Regions from separate parts of the Mesorhizobium sp. ESP6-5 genome, predicted to be linked through region 1. Evidence: predicted binding sites of a transcription regulator. Region 1 holds the regulator's gene; each other region holds the start of a gene.
What was found. The regulator LexA, encoded in region 1, represses DNA repair genes until DNA is damaged. The targets are predictions, from matches to a motif close to TGTTCNNNNTGTGTTCNG.
Positions count from the first base shown of each region.

Region 2: LB524_RS10315 (sel1 repeat family protein) is a predicted target of LexA. The motif match lies at 1,733-1,750, and genes of this name have one in related genera.
Region 3: LB524_RS16355 (DUF3072 domain-containing protein) is a predicted target of LexA. The motif match lies at 2,351-2,368, and genes of this name have one in related genera.

Region 1 is NZ_JAIUGR010000008.1:37,554-42,008, forward strand. It holds gene LB524_RS14700 (ABC transporter substrate-binding protein) at 1-876, opposite strand, end outside; gene LB524_RS14705 (GntR family transcriptional regulator) at 1,027-1,800, shown strand; gene lexA (transcriptional repressor LexA) at 2,211-2,954, shown strand; gene LB524_RS14715 (ComEC/Rec2 family competence protein) at 2,948-4,455, opposite strand, start outside.
Region 2 is NZ_JAIUGR010000005.1:212,953-217,407, reverse strand. It holds gene LB524_RS10335 (AMP nucleosidase) at 1-376, opposite strand, end outside; gene LB524_RS10330 (hypothetical protein) at 494-688, opposite strand; gene LB524_RS10325 (hypothetical protein) at 729-884, opposite strand; gene LB524_RS10320 (DUF2147 domain-containing protein) at 1,093-1,434, opposite strand; gene LB524_RS10315 (sel1 repeat family protein) at 1,874-2,140, shown strand; gene LB524_RS10310 (branched-chain amino acid ABC transporter substrate-binding protein) at 2,564-3,685, shown strand; gene LB524_RS10305 (acetyl/propionyl/methylcrotonyl-CoA carboxylase subunit alpha) at 3,767-4,455, opposite strand, start outside.
Region 3 is NZ_JAIUGR010000009.1:55,875-60,329, forward strand. It holds gene LB524_RS16340 (EF-hand domain-containing protein) at 123-632, opposite strand; gene LB524_RS16345 (DUF4112 domain-containing protein) at 1,009-1,458, opposite strand; gene LB524_RS16350 (YidB family protein) at 1,465-1,932, opposite strand; gene LB524_RS16355 (DUF3072 domain-containing protein) at 2,108-2,317, opposite strand; partial or broken gene LB524_RS29080 (hypothetical protein) at 2,815-3,015, shown strand; gene LB524_RS16360 (class I SAM-dependent methyltransferase) at 3,144-3,758, shown strand; gene LB524_RS16365 (aromatic ring-hydroxylating oxygenase subunit alpha) at 3,896-4,455, shown strand, end outside.

The sequences.
Region 1 (4,455 bases):
CGGCGCGATCGTCTTGGGATCCTTGCCCTTGAGGATCTCGGCGGCGATGTTGCCGGCGTTGACGCCGACCTGCGTGTAATTGACCGCGAAGCTCGCCGGCACGGTGCCGTTACGGACCGCACTGTCATCGGAGTTGACGACCGGGATACCGGCCTGGCGCGCGGCCGCGGAGACAGCGGCGATCGCCGGCTGGATCAGGTTCGAGGCCGGGCCGTAGATCACGTCGGCCTTGCCGGCGAGCGAAGCGATGCGTTGCTGGATGTCATTGACGTTGTCGATGCCGACCTCCACCACCTCGAAGCCCGCGGCCGGTGCCGCCGCCTTGATCTTTTCGACCAAGGCAACGTCATTGGCCTCACCGGGATTATAAGGCACGCCGAAGCGCTTGGCGTTCGGCAGCAGCTTCTTGGTGAAGGCCATCACCGCGGCGACGTCCTGCAGATCGCTGGCGCCGGTCATGCCTTCGTCTCCGGCGTCCCATGACGGCACCAGCTTGGCCGCCACCGGATCGGTGACCGCGGCAAAAACGATCGGAATGCCGGAACCGGCAAGCGCTTTCTTGGCGATCTGCGATACCGGCGTGGTGATGGTGTAGATCAGCTTGGGCTGCTCGGCCTGCAGCTTGGCGATCATCTGCGGCACCAGCGATGCATCGAAATTGGTGTGGCTCTCCGTGTAGACGACGTCCTTACCCTCGACGTAGCCATTATCCGTCAGCGCCTTCTTGAAGCCGGCTATGGCGGCGTTCAATTGCGGATGCTCGCCGAAATTGGCAATGCCGATACGGATCTGATCGGCCGCGGCACTGCCGGCACTGACCATCAATGCGCCTGCCAGGGCCAAGCCCGACAACCAAGCGGATTTCGACTTCAACATCATTTCCTCCCAGATTTGATCAGGGCCGCTTGGAAACGCGGCTACTACGGCGATCATGGTGAGTCCGCTGGTCTGTGTCAAACATTATATATAATTGTTGCTGTGACGCACTATCATATATACTTTTCGCCAGACGACGGATTGATCACCATGCTGAATGAAACGAGTTCCACAAAAACGGAAGCCGCCTATCAGCTGTTGCGGCGCGACATCCTGACCACGCGCCTCATGCCCGGCGCCCCGCTCAAACTGAGTGCGCTGCGCGGCACCTATGGCGTCGGCTGGACACCGTTGCGCGAAGCCCTGTCGCGGCTCGAGGCCGAACGCCTGGTCACCGCGATCAGCAATCGTGGTTTTGCCGTGGCTCCGGTGTCGCGGGCCGAGCTGGAGGATCTGGCACGCGCCAGGATGGTGATCGAGATACCCCTGTTCCTCGAATCGATGGAAAAAGGCGGCAGGGAGTGGGAGGATGCCGTGGTCACCGCCCACTACCGGCTCTCGCGTTGCAAGACGGCGGTCGACGATCCCTCGGACGCGGCCGTCGACAGATGGGACGAGAACCACGAGGCTTTCCATGCGGCGCTGCTGAGCGCCGCCACATGCGACTGGCTGTTGCGGTTCCGCTCGACGATCTCGGATCAGCTGCGCCGGCATCATCGCTTTCTTGGTCTGGCGCCGACACTGCGGGCCGCGGCCGGCCTCAAGGATGGCTATGAAGAGGCAATCGAAGCGCTACGCGAAGCGATTGCGATCGAACACCATACCGCGATCATGGAAGCGGCGCTCGACCGTGACGTCGAGCGGGCCAAGGCGCTGATGACGGCGCATATCGGCTACACACTGCACGTCTATGTCCACAGCGAAGACAGCGGCGCTACCAGATACGCCGCTCGCGCCGGCAGCTTGAAGGCGGGTTCGGGATAACTTCAGCGCTTCCGCGACGCCTATTCGAACGCGCTGGCCGGAGTGCGCCGAACGCCCCGATCCATGGCCGCCCGAAGCTACCAATCGTTGGCATTTTGGTTTCGTTTCGTTCCGCGAATAATGGCTCCGCGAATTATACGTCCCTCCGAGGAGAAGCCTTCCAACTAACTGATGCCAAAGCCTCGTCGGCGGATGGGCCACAGGCCATTAACCAAAACGATTTCAATGCGCCTGCCGACGGCGGAAAGGACTGGTTGCCGCCCGCCGTCGCGGGCAAAAAACTTCAGACCCCTTAACAAATTCATTAAACTTTAAACGGTTGCAGAACACAACTGGAACAGATAGTGTTTGTTCTGGGTTTGTTTTTTCGATTCTGGTTCAACCTTTCGTTCAATGTCTTGGGGGCCGCCATGCTGACACGCAAGCAACATGAACTGCTGATGTTCATCCACGAACGGCTCAAGGAAAGCGGGATACCGCCTTCCTTCGACGAGATGAAGGAAGCACTCGATCTTGCCTCCAAGTCGGGGATCCATCGCCTGATCACGGCCCTGGAGGAGCGCGGCTTCATTCGCCGGCTACCCAATCGGGCGCGCGCGCTGGAAGTGCTGCGGCTGCCGGACTCGATCGCGCCGGGCCTCAATGCGGCAAAGAAGTTCTCGCCAAGCGTCATCCAAGGCAGCCTTGGCCAAGGCAGTCTCGGACGCCAGATCAGGCCGGCCGCTGCGCCTTCGCGCCTGCCCGCGGCCGGCAACGACGACGACGCGGTTTCAGCCGTGTCCATCCCGGTCATGGGCCGTATCGCCGCCGGTGTGCCGATCGATGCCATCCAGCATCAGACGCATTCGATCTCGGTGCCGCCGGACATGATCATGGGCGGCGAGCACTATGCGTTGGAGGTCAAGGGCGACTCGATGATCGAGGCTGGTATCTTCGATGGAGACACGGTCATTATCCGCAATGCCGACACGGCAAGCCCGGGCGAAATTATCGTGGCACTGGTCGACGAAGAGGAAGCGACACTGAAGCGGTTCCGCCGCAAAGGCGCTTCGATCGCGCTCGAGGCCGCCAATCCAGCCTACGAAACGCGCATTTTCGGGCCGGACAGGGTCAAGGTACAAGGCAAGCTGGTCGGGTTGATCAGGCGCTACTGAACCGGCTTGTCATCGGGCTTGTCGGGTTTTTTGTACGGCGGCAGCCCCCTCGCCTCGCGTGAGAATTTTCGCTGTTCGTGCCAGGGCCGATATGGTCCGTCGACGGCAAATGCGATCGCGGCCCGGGTCGTGGCCGACTGGGGATTGAAGAAGACGGCAGCGCTTCCCTTGCGGGCGAGCTGCCGTTTGGTGACGACGAGAACCAGTGGATTGTGGCAGGCGTCATAGGCGGTTGCGTCATTGACGATGATCAGGTCGGCGAAAGCGCAGGCTTTCCAGGTGGTCTTGCGGTCCTCGACATAGGCAATGATCGCGCCGGAAGGGTGCCTGGCAAGGCACAGGCCTTCGCGGCAGTAGAAGGGCGATCCCGGCGGCAGGTCGGTGGGACTGGCAACATCGAATTGCCTGTCTGTCGTGTCGAACATTTCCGGTTTGACGATTGTTTCGGAGATCAGGGCGCGCTTCCAGTTGTCGGTTGCGAATTCGTTCGGACGTTCCCGGTTGACGGCCAGTTCGCCATTGCCGATCGGCAGCGCGACCAGCCGCGCATCTTCCGAGATCAGCACATCGGGCGCGCGTGTGTGCGACACAGTCAACAGGCCGGCGAGCGCGAATGGCAGCGCCGCGAGCCGCAGCCATGTCGTCGCCATCGTCGCGATAACCAGCGCGACGGTGACCAGCAGCACGGATTGCTGCGAAATCAGCCCGACTCCATCGACCGGAGAGCGCTCCGATATCCACGCCGACACGGCGATCATTGCTGTCAGGCCCTTGCCCATGAGGTAGAGAGCCGGCCAATCCAATCCGAATGGCATCAACAGCGCGCTGGCGACGGCCAGGAACATCACGACCGACACGATAGGCATCACGGCCAGATTGGCGAACAGGCTGAGCGGCGATACCCGCTGGAAATGCCAGATGGCAAACAGTGCCGTGGCGCTGCCGGCGATAATGGACGTCATGGCCAGTCCACCTGTCGCCAGCAGGAATTTTCGCGTCAGGAACCCGGGCAGCGATCGCTTTGGCGGCGGTGGCCGCGTCTTTCCCGCACGGTGATCGGCCCAGCCGGCATAAGCGCCAACCAGGGCCGCGGTCGCGGCGAACGACATCTGAAAGCTCGGGCCGACGACCTCGTGAGGCGAGACCAGGATGACGGCGATCGCCGAGATCCCCAGATTGCGCATGGTCAGCGCAGCGCGATCGAAGAAGACGGCAATCAGCATCACCGCCAGCATGATGAAGCTGCGTTCGGCGGCAACGACGACACCGGAAATGATGAGATAGGCCGCGATCGAGAACAGTGCGGCGGCGGCCGCGTATTTCTTCACCGGCCGGCGCGCGGAAAAGTCTGGAAACAGCGCGAAGGCACCACGCAGCAGACCCATGATGGTGCCGGCCACAAGCGCCATATGCAGTCCCGAAATAGAGATGATGTGATAGATGCCGGTACGCCGCATCGCTTCATTGATTTCATCGGGTATGCCGGCGCGCACGCCGACGA
Region 2 (4,455 bases), on a different contig from region 1:
CCAGAAAAGCGAAATGCAGCGGAATCGGCGTGGTCGATTCCGAGACGGTTACCGACACGCCGTGATTGCGCATGATCAGCCGAAGCTGCTCGATGAGGTAGGTTTCGAACAGGTCCGGCTGGGTAACCGTGGTGGCGAAATGCCCTGGTGTTGGCATGTGGCCATAGGCCTGGCGCGAGTCGACCTGGGTGAACGAACTCGTGGTGACGCCGATCTCGGGGTAGAAGGCCCGATAGCGCTTGCTGCTGTCGCCGCCGGCGGCTAGGGCCGCGAAGGAATCGCGCAGAAACTTGGTATTGCGGTCGTAGAGCACCTGCAGCGCGGCAACGGCCTTTTCGGCGTTATCGAAGCTTTGCCGGCCAAAGGGCTCGGGCATGACGACAGATTCGATGGCTTGGGGATAGATTCGCTTTTCCATGGCTCAATATAGAGACTTGGACGGGCGGTTGGGAGGGGGCTCGCCGCCGAAGGCGCTCAAAGGGCCCTTTTTTCTTCAACCCCGCTGCAGGCTGACCAGTAGTACGAACCCGACGCCTGACTTTCTGAGCGCCGGCGCCTCGATCGTCGAGCCGCTATCGGCGCGCATCATCGGCACCGCCAGGACCGGAGCGGCCAGCAGCATCAGGATGAGCGCCGCCCGCGGCAGGAGCCGGAGGGTCTTGGAGAGGTTGGCGGCGATGCGGTTCATGATCTCTGGGCTTTTCTTTTCGAGGTCCGGGTTCTCTGCTTCAGTGACGAAAATCGGTCGGGCAGGCGAGATGGCACATTCTGGTGGCGCCGTCCCAGGAGCGCGGGGAACGGCCCGCTTCGGCGACAAGGATGGCGAAGAACATTCCAAACAGGCTCATCAGCAGGCAGACGATGGTGAAGCGGCGAGCAAGCATTGGGTCCGTGTCTCCTTCAACACGCATGAGAATGCCCTGACGCCTCTGAACCGGCTCTGATGCCGGCGTTCATCTGCCGTTCAAATTGATTGAAGGGATGTTGACTGGGTTGCGGCAACCAGAATGCCGACCGAGCGCTGCCTGCTCATCGACAGAACGAAAACGGGGCCCGCCAGGCCCCGTTTAGAGATCACACGGAAATGGTCGCTTAGAGTTTGTGCCAGGTCTGGCTCTTGCAGATCAGTCCGCCGAGCACGCAACCGCTCATCTTGAGCGAGGCGCCCGACAAGGTTGCCTTGCCCGAATAGGTCTTGTCATTTGCCGGATCGGTGATGTTGCCGGTGTATTTGTTGTCGCCGGCCGCCTTGAGCGAGCCGATGGTCTTGCCGGCATATTTGCCTGATTTGAGCGTGATGGAGAACGAGCTGCTGCCTGAAATGGCAGCGGTGTCGCCGGCTTGCGTTTTCCAGTTGCCCTCGATCGGATCGGCCCACGCCGCGCCGCTCAGGATCAAAGTGGCCGCCAGGGCCAGGCTCACTTTTCGAGACATGTCTTCCTCCCTTTGGATAGCCGGCCGAATGCTCCGCCTCGCCGGTCTGCCGCTTACGCAAACGTAAGCTAATCCAGCTTCCGTCAAAACGAAAGCGGTGCCGCGACGGAAGGCTTTGGCATTTCGAAAGCGCCTGAATTCGCCCTGTCGGCCCGGAAATGAAAACGACCAGCGCCTCGTGTTTGCTTTCTAGGGTTAGCAGAGTGTTGACCGCGCGCTCGAAAATTTTCGTCAAATTTGGCGAAAACCAGCTGAATTGCTGGCTTCGTATCCTTAACGAATTTTCGCGTTTACCTCTTGTTTTAGCTTTGTTTTCCTCAAATTAAGCACGCCATTTAACGACGGATTCAAGCCTGCGCGGCATTCTCGAAAGCATCGAAAGAGCGGCCCGGTCAAGACGAACGGAGGCAGCTCTCGGGAGCCAGACAGGGGACTAAAAATGGCACGTTTTGAAATGCTTGAAGCAGGCTTCGGCGCCATGGGGGCAACTGCCCAGGCCGACATTCTTTTCGAATTGGGCATGATGTATGCGACCGGCCGCGATTGCGAAACCGACGTCGTTGCCGCCCACAAATGGTTCAACATCGCCGCCATCAAGGGATCGGCCCGCGCCGCCGAGTTGCGCTCGGAACTCTCGGCGGCCATGTCGAAGGTCGAGATCGCCAAGGCGCTGCGCGAAGCCCGCGAATGGATGACCATGCACTGAGTTCCGCCAGACGGGGACGCTCCGGCCAAGACCGCAGAAAGACGGTCGGGCCAACAGGGAAAAGGCTGCGCAGACAGCCAGGCCACGGCCATCGACAACGAGAATGCGGCACGCCGACAGGTCCAAGCCGCGCGACGGACCATGATCCCGAAGATTCCGGTTTTCGGAAGGATCATGGCCAACATGAAGACAGGGAAGGTTGGGTTCACAGCGCGGGGGCGCCGGGGAAACAGCCTGACAGGCAAAAAAAGCCACGACCGGCCGGAACAAGGCTGGCGTGGCTTTTTGCGTGGATGAGGCCCCACAGGCCCAATCGAGTGGCGCCAATGCGCCTAGACAGGTCCGATGAAGGATGAAATTGTCCCGCCTCTCTGGAAGAAGCGCGGCCGGGCGGCCGCGCGTGAGTGGAGGAGTTCTATTGTCATGAAAAAAATGAGTGTTTTGAGCGCGGCCATTTTCGGCCTGATGATGAGCGCGCCGGTCGCGTTCGCCGATGACATCACCATCTCGGTGGTCGGCCCGATGACCGGACAGCTCGCCACCATCGGCGATCAGTTCAAGCAAGGCGCACAGGCCGCCGCCGATGCCATCAACGCGGCTGGCGGCGTCAACGGTTCCCAGATCAAGCTCGACATCGAGGACGACCAGTGCGATCCCAAGCAGGCGGTGTCGGTCGCCAATCGCATCGTCGCCAACAGCGTCAAGTTCATCGACGGGCATGCCTGCTCGGGTTCCAGCATTCCGGCCTCGGCGGTCTATGCCGAAGCCGGCGCGCTGATGATGAGCCCGGCTTCCTCGAACCCGGTGCTGACCGATGCGGCCGCCAAGGCCGGCTGGTCGACAATCATGCGTCTTTACACGCGTGACGACGCACAGGGCGCTTTCATCGGCCCGTGGATCGCCAAGAAATACGCCGGCAAGAACGTCGTCATCCTGCACGACAAGAGCGCTTACGGCCAGGGCGTGGCTGATGCCGTCAAGGCGACCATGAATACCGGTGGCCTCAAGGAGGTCTATTATGACGCCATCAACCCCGGCGAGAAGGACTATTCGGCGCTTGTCACCAAGCTGAAGGATCTCAAGGCTGATGTCGTCTATTTCGGCGGCTACCACCCCGAGGCGGGCCTGATCCTGCGTCAGTCGGCCGAACAGAATTTCAAGTTCCAGCTGATCATGCCGGACTCGATCGCGTCGCCGGAATTCTGGCAGGTTGCCGGCCCGGCCGGCGAGGGCACGATGTTCGTGTTCCCGTCGGATCCGCAGGCAAAGCCGGAAGCCAAGGCAGCCGTCGAGAAGATCAAGGCCGGCGGCTTCGTGCCGGAAGGCTTCACGCTGTTCTCCTATGCCGTGGTCCAGGCATTCGCCGAAGGCATCAAGCGTGCTGGCAGCGATGATCCGGCCAAGGTTGCCGAGGCGCTGAAGAATGGCACGGCGATCAGCACCGTTGTCGGCGACGTCACCTTCGACGAGAAGGGCGACCTCAAGAATGCCAGCTACGACATCAACCAGTGGCATGACGGCAAGTACGCGCCGATCGCGCAGTAATCGCCCTGGCAGTCGGGTACTCCAAGGGAATGGCCGGGTTCGTCCTGGCCATTTCCGTTTGCGGTCCGCGGTGCGCTCCTTCTATCCGCCGGCGGCCGCGGTGGACGCGTTCTGGTCCTCGGCGAACCGCACCAGCACCGCGCCGTCGGTGACCTGTGCGCCTTCCCCGGCGATCTCGGCGATCACCCCGTCATGCGGGGCGGCGATGGTGTGCTCCATCTTCATCGCCTCGAGGATAAGCAGAGGTTGCCCTTTGATCACAGCGTCGCCTTTCGCCACGCGCACAAGCTTGACCAGGCCCGGCATCGGCGCGCGCAGGCTGCCGGTGGCGACGGCCGCTTCATCGCTCCTGGCCAAGGGGTCCGGCACCGCGAAAGTATAGCCGACGGCGCCTTCGAACACCGTGATGTGGCCAGGCCAGCGGGCGAGGCGGGGAACGGCGCGAATATCATGCGAACTGGTGCTGTCATAAGGCGCATCGAGCGCCACCTGGAAGCGCCCGTCCGATCGCACTGAAATCTTTGCCTGAATGGCTTCGTCGCCGAACGTCAGCCGCATGCGCCGCGCCACGCCGTGGAAATGCGCATAGCCGGCGAGTGATGACCATGGGTCGTTCGACGACGGCAATGCTCCGGCGCCCGAGGCCGCCAGGGCGGCAGCCGCGATGATTCCGCCGGTCGGCGGCGCGACCGCCGTCAACGCCTCCTGGTGTCTGCCGATCAGGCCGGTATCGATGTCTTCAGCCGCAAAATCCGGATCGGCGGCAAGAG
Region 3 (4,455 bases), on a different contig from region 1:
CGTTGATCCTACCGAGTATCGGCGGAGCATGAGACGGTGGGGAGCCAAATACCGTGCTCCGAGCCATCTCCTGTGGGCCCTAGCTTCAGACGTCGAGCAGGCCGAGGTACAACCTGTCGGTGCTAACGTCGGTCCTGGTCTCCTCCGGGACGGAAAAAGGATTGGAGTTCCTGCATGTCGACGCTTTCATCGCCGTCCTCGTCGACAGCGTTGAAAATTCGCCCGATGAAATCCTGAACCTCCGTCCGCGACAGTGTACCATCACCGTCGGTGTCCATGATGGCGAACATGATCCTCATTTTGGCACCCTGCATCATATCGGCTCCCGCCCTGCGGCCGTGCTTCATACGTCCCGTATCACGATCGCTCATCTCGTCGTCCTGAAGCCTTGGGCCCCTGTGTCGCCAATCTGCCTCGGGGTCTCGATCCTTTGCTGTTTTTTCCTGCAGCATCTCATCCATCATCTCGCGCATCATTTGACGCATTGCTTGCTGGTTCTGTCCGGCTTCGTCCGCCGTCCGATCCTGGGCTGTTGATGCGGGCTTGGGAACATCCGCCGATTGCGCAAAGGCGGACGGGGCGAGCATAGCGAACGCGGCCGCCAATACTGTAGTCGTGAATGCTCGTGTCATTGGGTTTCTCCATTAACTGCCACGCCGACCACCCGGCGTGCTGTCCAAACCAGCAGCTCGGTTCATGGTTCCTAGGCATCGGGCGCAAAAGCGGCATAGCTCCGATCACCTCAGCAAAGCGCTGGCTGTCTTTGTCGGAATCGACCTTACCGATCACCTGATCGCTGCGCAGATTTGCCAGCGGCGCAACAAAGATCGGTCTTCACCGATTTTGCCGAACTCATTGAACCCACGTCGACAAAGGTGGCGCAGATTCCGCAGCCAGTTCCGAGAGTGCGGCTGGATGAAACATTCCAAGTTGGCGGCAACGGCATCGTCTCCGGCCAACACCGGCCGCTTCCCGGTCGCGAACGCCGCATGGGCGATGCCCTGCGAACTACCGTTCAGCAACCTGACGGCTTAGATGGCCACGAAGCAGGCGGATGTTGCGGTTGTTCGACTTGTAGTAAACATCGAAGATCGATCCGAGGACGGGCACGCTTCCCAAGACGGTATCAAACAGCACATTGGCCAACATCCGAGCAACCAACAGCTTCCCAGCGCCGCATTTGCGGGCTCGCAGCACAATGTAAGCCGAGATCAACCCGGTTGCTGTATCTCCCAGCACAGGCACCAGGCCTACCAGAGCATCCAGTCCGAACCGAATTGGCGTTCCCGGGATTCGCCAGCGCGAATCAAGCAGCACTGCCAAGAGGTCGAGCTCGGCGATTGCCCTCGCAGTCTGGCGATCCACAATAGGCGTTTCGCTTGTCCCTACTTTCCGGCTGCCATTGCTCGCTCGATCCAATCTCCTCGGTTTCGCACCTCTCCAGTCCGCTTCCGTCATGTGGAATTAGCTTTGTATCGGCCGGGAAGGCACGTCGTCGAGCAGGTTGGGCTGGTCTGGAGCATTTGTTCGGTCGTCTGCTGGGAGGGTGCCGTCTGGGGTCATCTGGTTAACCGCGTCGGGCAAATCCCTGGTGATCCTTGCAATCAGCTCCTCGCGCGAGAGGCCGGTCTGGTGGGAGAGTGCTTCCAGCGTCGGCGCATCGATCGCCGTTACCACCTCGTGCGGCTCGATCGGCTGGTTCGGCCCGGTGCCGACCCAGGAGTCTACCTTCGACCCGGCACCTGCGTTTCTAAAGCGGTCGAGAATATCGCCGAGCGCCGTGCCGGATACGCCCTTGGACACCTGGTCCAGTATCCCGCCCTGGGGATTATTGGGATCGCCCGCTCCGCGGATCGCCTCGGCAATCTTGTCGCGGTTTTGATAAGCCAGAACCCCCAGCATAGCGATCGCAAGTCTTCCTAGATTGGCCACTCGTTCCTCCTGGGGTTTCGAATATGGAGAAGGTCTCGCCTTGCCAAAAGTTCCGCGATTGCCAGCAATATCAGGAAGGGCTTGGCAATCCCGACCCGCTCCCCAGCCGACTATGAGGCCTGCCCGCGCGAGACGGAAGGTCGAGGCGGTAAAGACAGAGCGCCCGAGCTGGTGCTTAAAGTTTCAGCTTTGCCCTTAGTGCATCTATGCGCTTGGAGGCCTCTGCCTTGCTGAGGTTGTCTGCAAAGCTTTCCTGATCCTCAGCCTGCTCACACAGGGTTTTCAGATAAGACGCTTGGGATGGGGTCATCGGGTCGTCACCACTCACCCCTCCGTCGGGATCTTTCTCGACGTTTGCATCGGGTTTTGCGCGCGAGTCTTCCATTGCGATCTCCTGTCTTGGCATGGGGAATGCATTTGATCTTGTTTTGTTCCATCTGCTTGTTGCGGCCGTCGTGAGCGCAGAGCCCGAGCATGCAGCCGCATCGTTTCCCCACTTTCGAATGGATTCACAACGAGGGCACAAGCCATCCACTACTCGTGTCCTTTCGCGACTTCCGGGTGGTCACCGCCGACTCCGACATCGCAGGAGCACGGAGGCTCGCTGTGAGGGTACTTGCGCTGCACGCAACCGGCCTGGTTGGGATGACGAGGCTATTCCGCGCCGTCGTCGCTGGATCATGCGCCACCACCGGTGCTCATGGCGCGCTTGCCACCATCGTAGGCCTTGAAGACCAGCCGATAATATCCGGGCGACGCTTTCCGCTTTGGAAGCCATTGCCTTCAACCATCGGAAAACCTGTCTCACCTCGTGAGCCGGCGCGCGGCCGTTCAGCGCTATGCAACCGCACTCGGCTTCGTTCTCCCCCGTGTTGGTCCCGGGGAGGCGCGCTGCTCGGACAGGCGATCGGCGACACAGAGCACGGTGATCGGTGCCGCTGGCGGCGCCCAGATCAGTGCGGTGGTCGGCTCCGCCGCAACGCCGCAGCGGCGCGAAGACCAGCTCTGCCGCCACCAGGAGTGCTACGGCCGCATCGGCACCGCACCCTGTGACGACCGCGCCATTACAACCGCAATTACTGATTACGAGATTGCGTGGCTGGAGGGGGCAGCATCTCCTTCAGCTCCGCGACCGTGAAAGATTGAGGACGTCATCTTTTCCGCACTTCGTGCTGCTATATTTTGCTTAGGCGGACAGGAGGAGGTCGATAATGACTAGCTTTGCTGGCGCCCTGAGGAATCGCGGCAAACACGTTGCCAAGCGGTTGCTTCGCTACGACAGCCGCAACTGGCTGCGCATACGCCAGATCGAGGCCTTTACCGCGTTCATCGAAGCGGCCAACCGCAAGTCGCGAGATGTGATCGAGATCTCGCCAGGCTGGAACCGCTATTGGCGGGCGCTGTGCCCGGACTATCGCGCCGTGGACTTTCCAGACTTCGACATCTGCCTGGATCGGACCGAGGAGCAATATTCGATCGTCATCGCTGACCAGGTGTTGGAACATGTGCAGCGCCCGCAAGCGGCCGCAGCCAACATCCACGCCATGACCAAGCCCGGCGGCTGGGCGATGGTGGCCACACCCTTCCTGTTCCGCGTGCATGCGCGCCCGCATGACTACAACCGTTGGACGCCAGCGGGGCTTAAGCAGCTAATAGTCGAAGGCGGCTTCGCCCCGGACGACGTGCAGGCCTTTGGTTGGGGCAACAAAGCCTGCGCCAGAGCCCATATTGGCGGTCCTGTTAGGGCGTATGGGCTATGGCGAGACTTAACCAACGACGACGAATATCCGCTGATGGTGTGGACCTTCTCCAAAAAGCGGGTTTGAAGCCCGCTTTAGGGGCAGATATCAGCATGATTTTAGAGCAGCCGAGTTGGGACCGCGCAGGCTGTGCGCAGCAGAGCCAATTCCCTTGCGATGTCGCCCCACTTACGACAGGATTGCAGCAATTCGAGGGTTAGCCTATGACGCCAGACACCTTGCGGCCCAACCACCTGCCACTCGACACTCCGCCCGTGCAATACCTTAATCTGGACCCTTCGCTTTATGTCCGGGATGATATCTGGCAGCAGGAACGGGGCAACATTTTCGCGCACACCTGGCAGTTCATGGGGCCAGTCGCCTCGGTCGCGACGTCCGGTCAATACCTTGCCATCGACATCGCCGGTACGCCGATCTTCGCCATCCGGGGCCGGGACGGGACCTTGCGCGGATTTAAGAACGTCTGCCGCCACCGGGGGGCGAAACTTCTGGCCGATGGCGAGGGCAAATGTGGGCTGATCGTTTGTCCCTATCACAAATGGTCCTTTGCCGACACCGGACGGCTGGTGCAGGCCCCATGGTATGGCAAGGATCCCGCGATCATCGCCGAGGACTGGCCGCTGGAGACGGTGCAATTGTCCGAGTGGCGCGGGCTGCTCTTCGCGGCACTCGACCCGAAGGAAAGTCTTCTGGAGCAACTTGGCTCTCTGCCCGCCGAACTGGCGGACGAGCCGTTGGAGACCTATGCCGCCACCGATCAGGC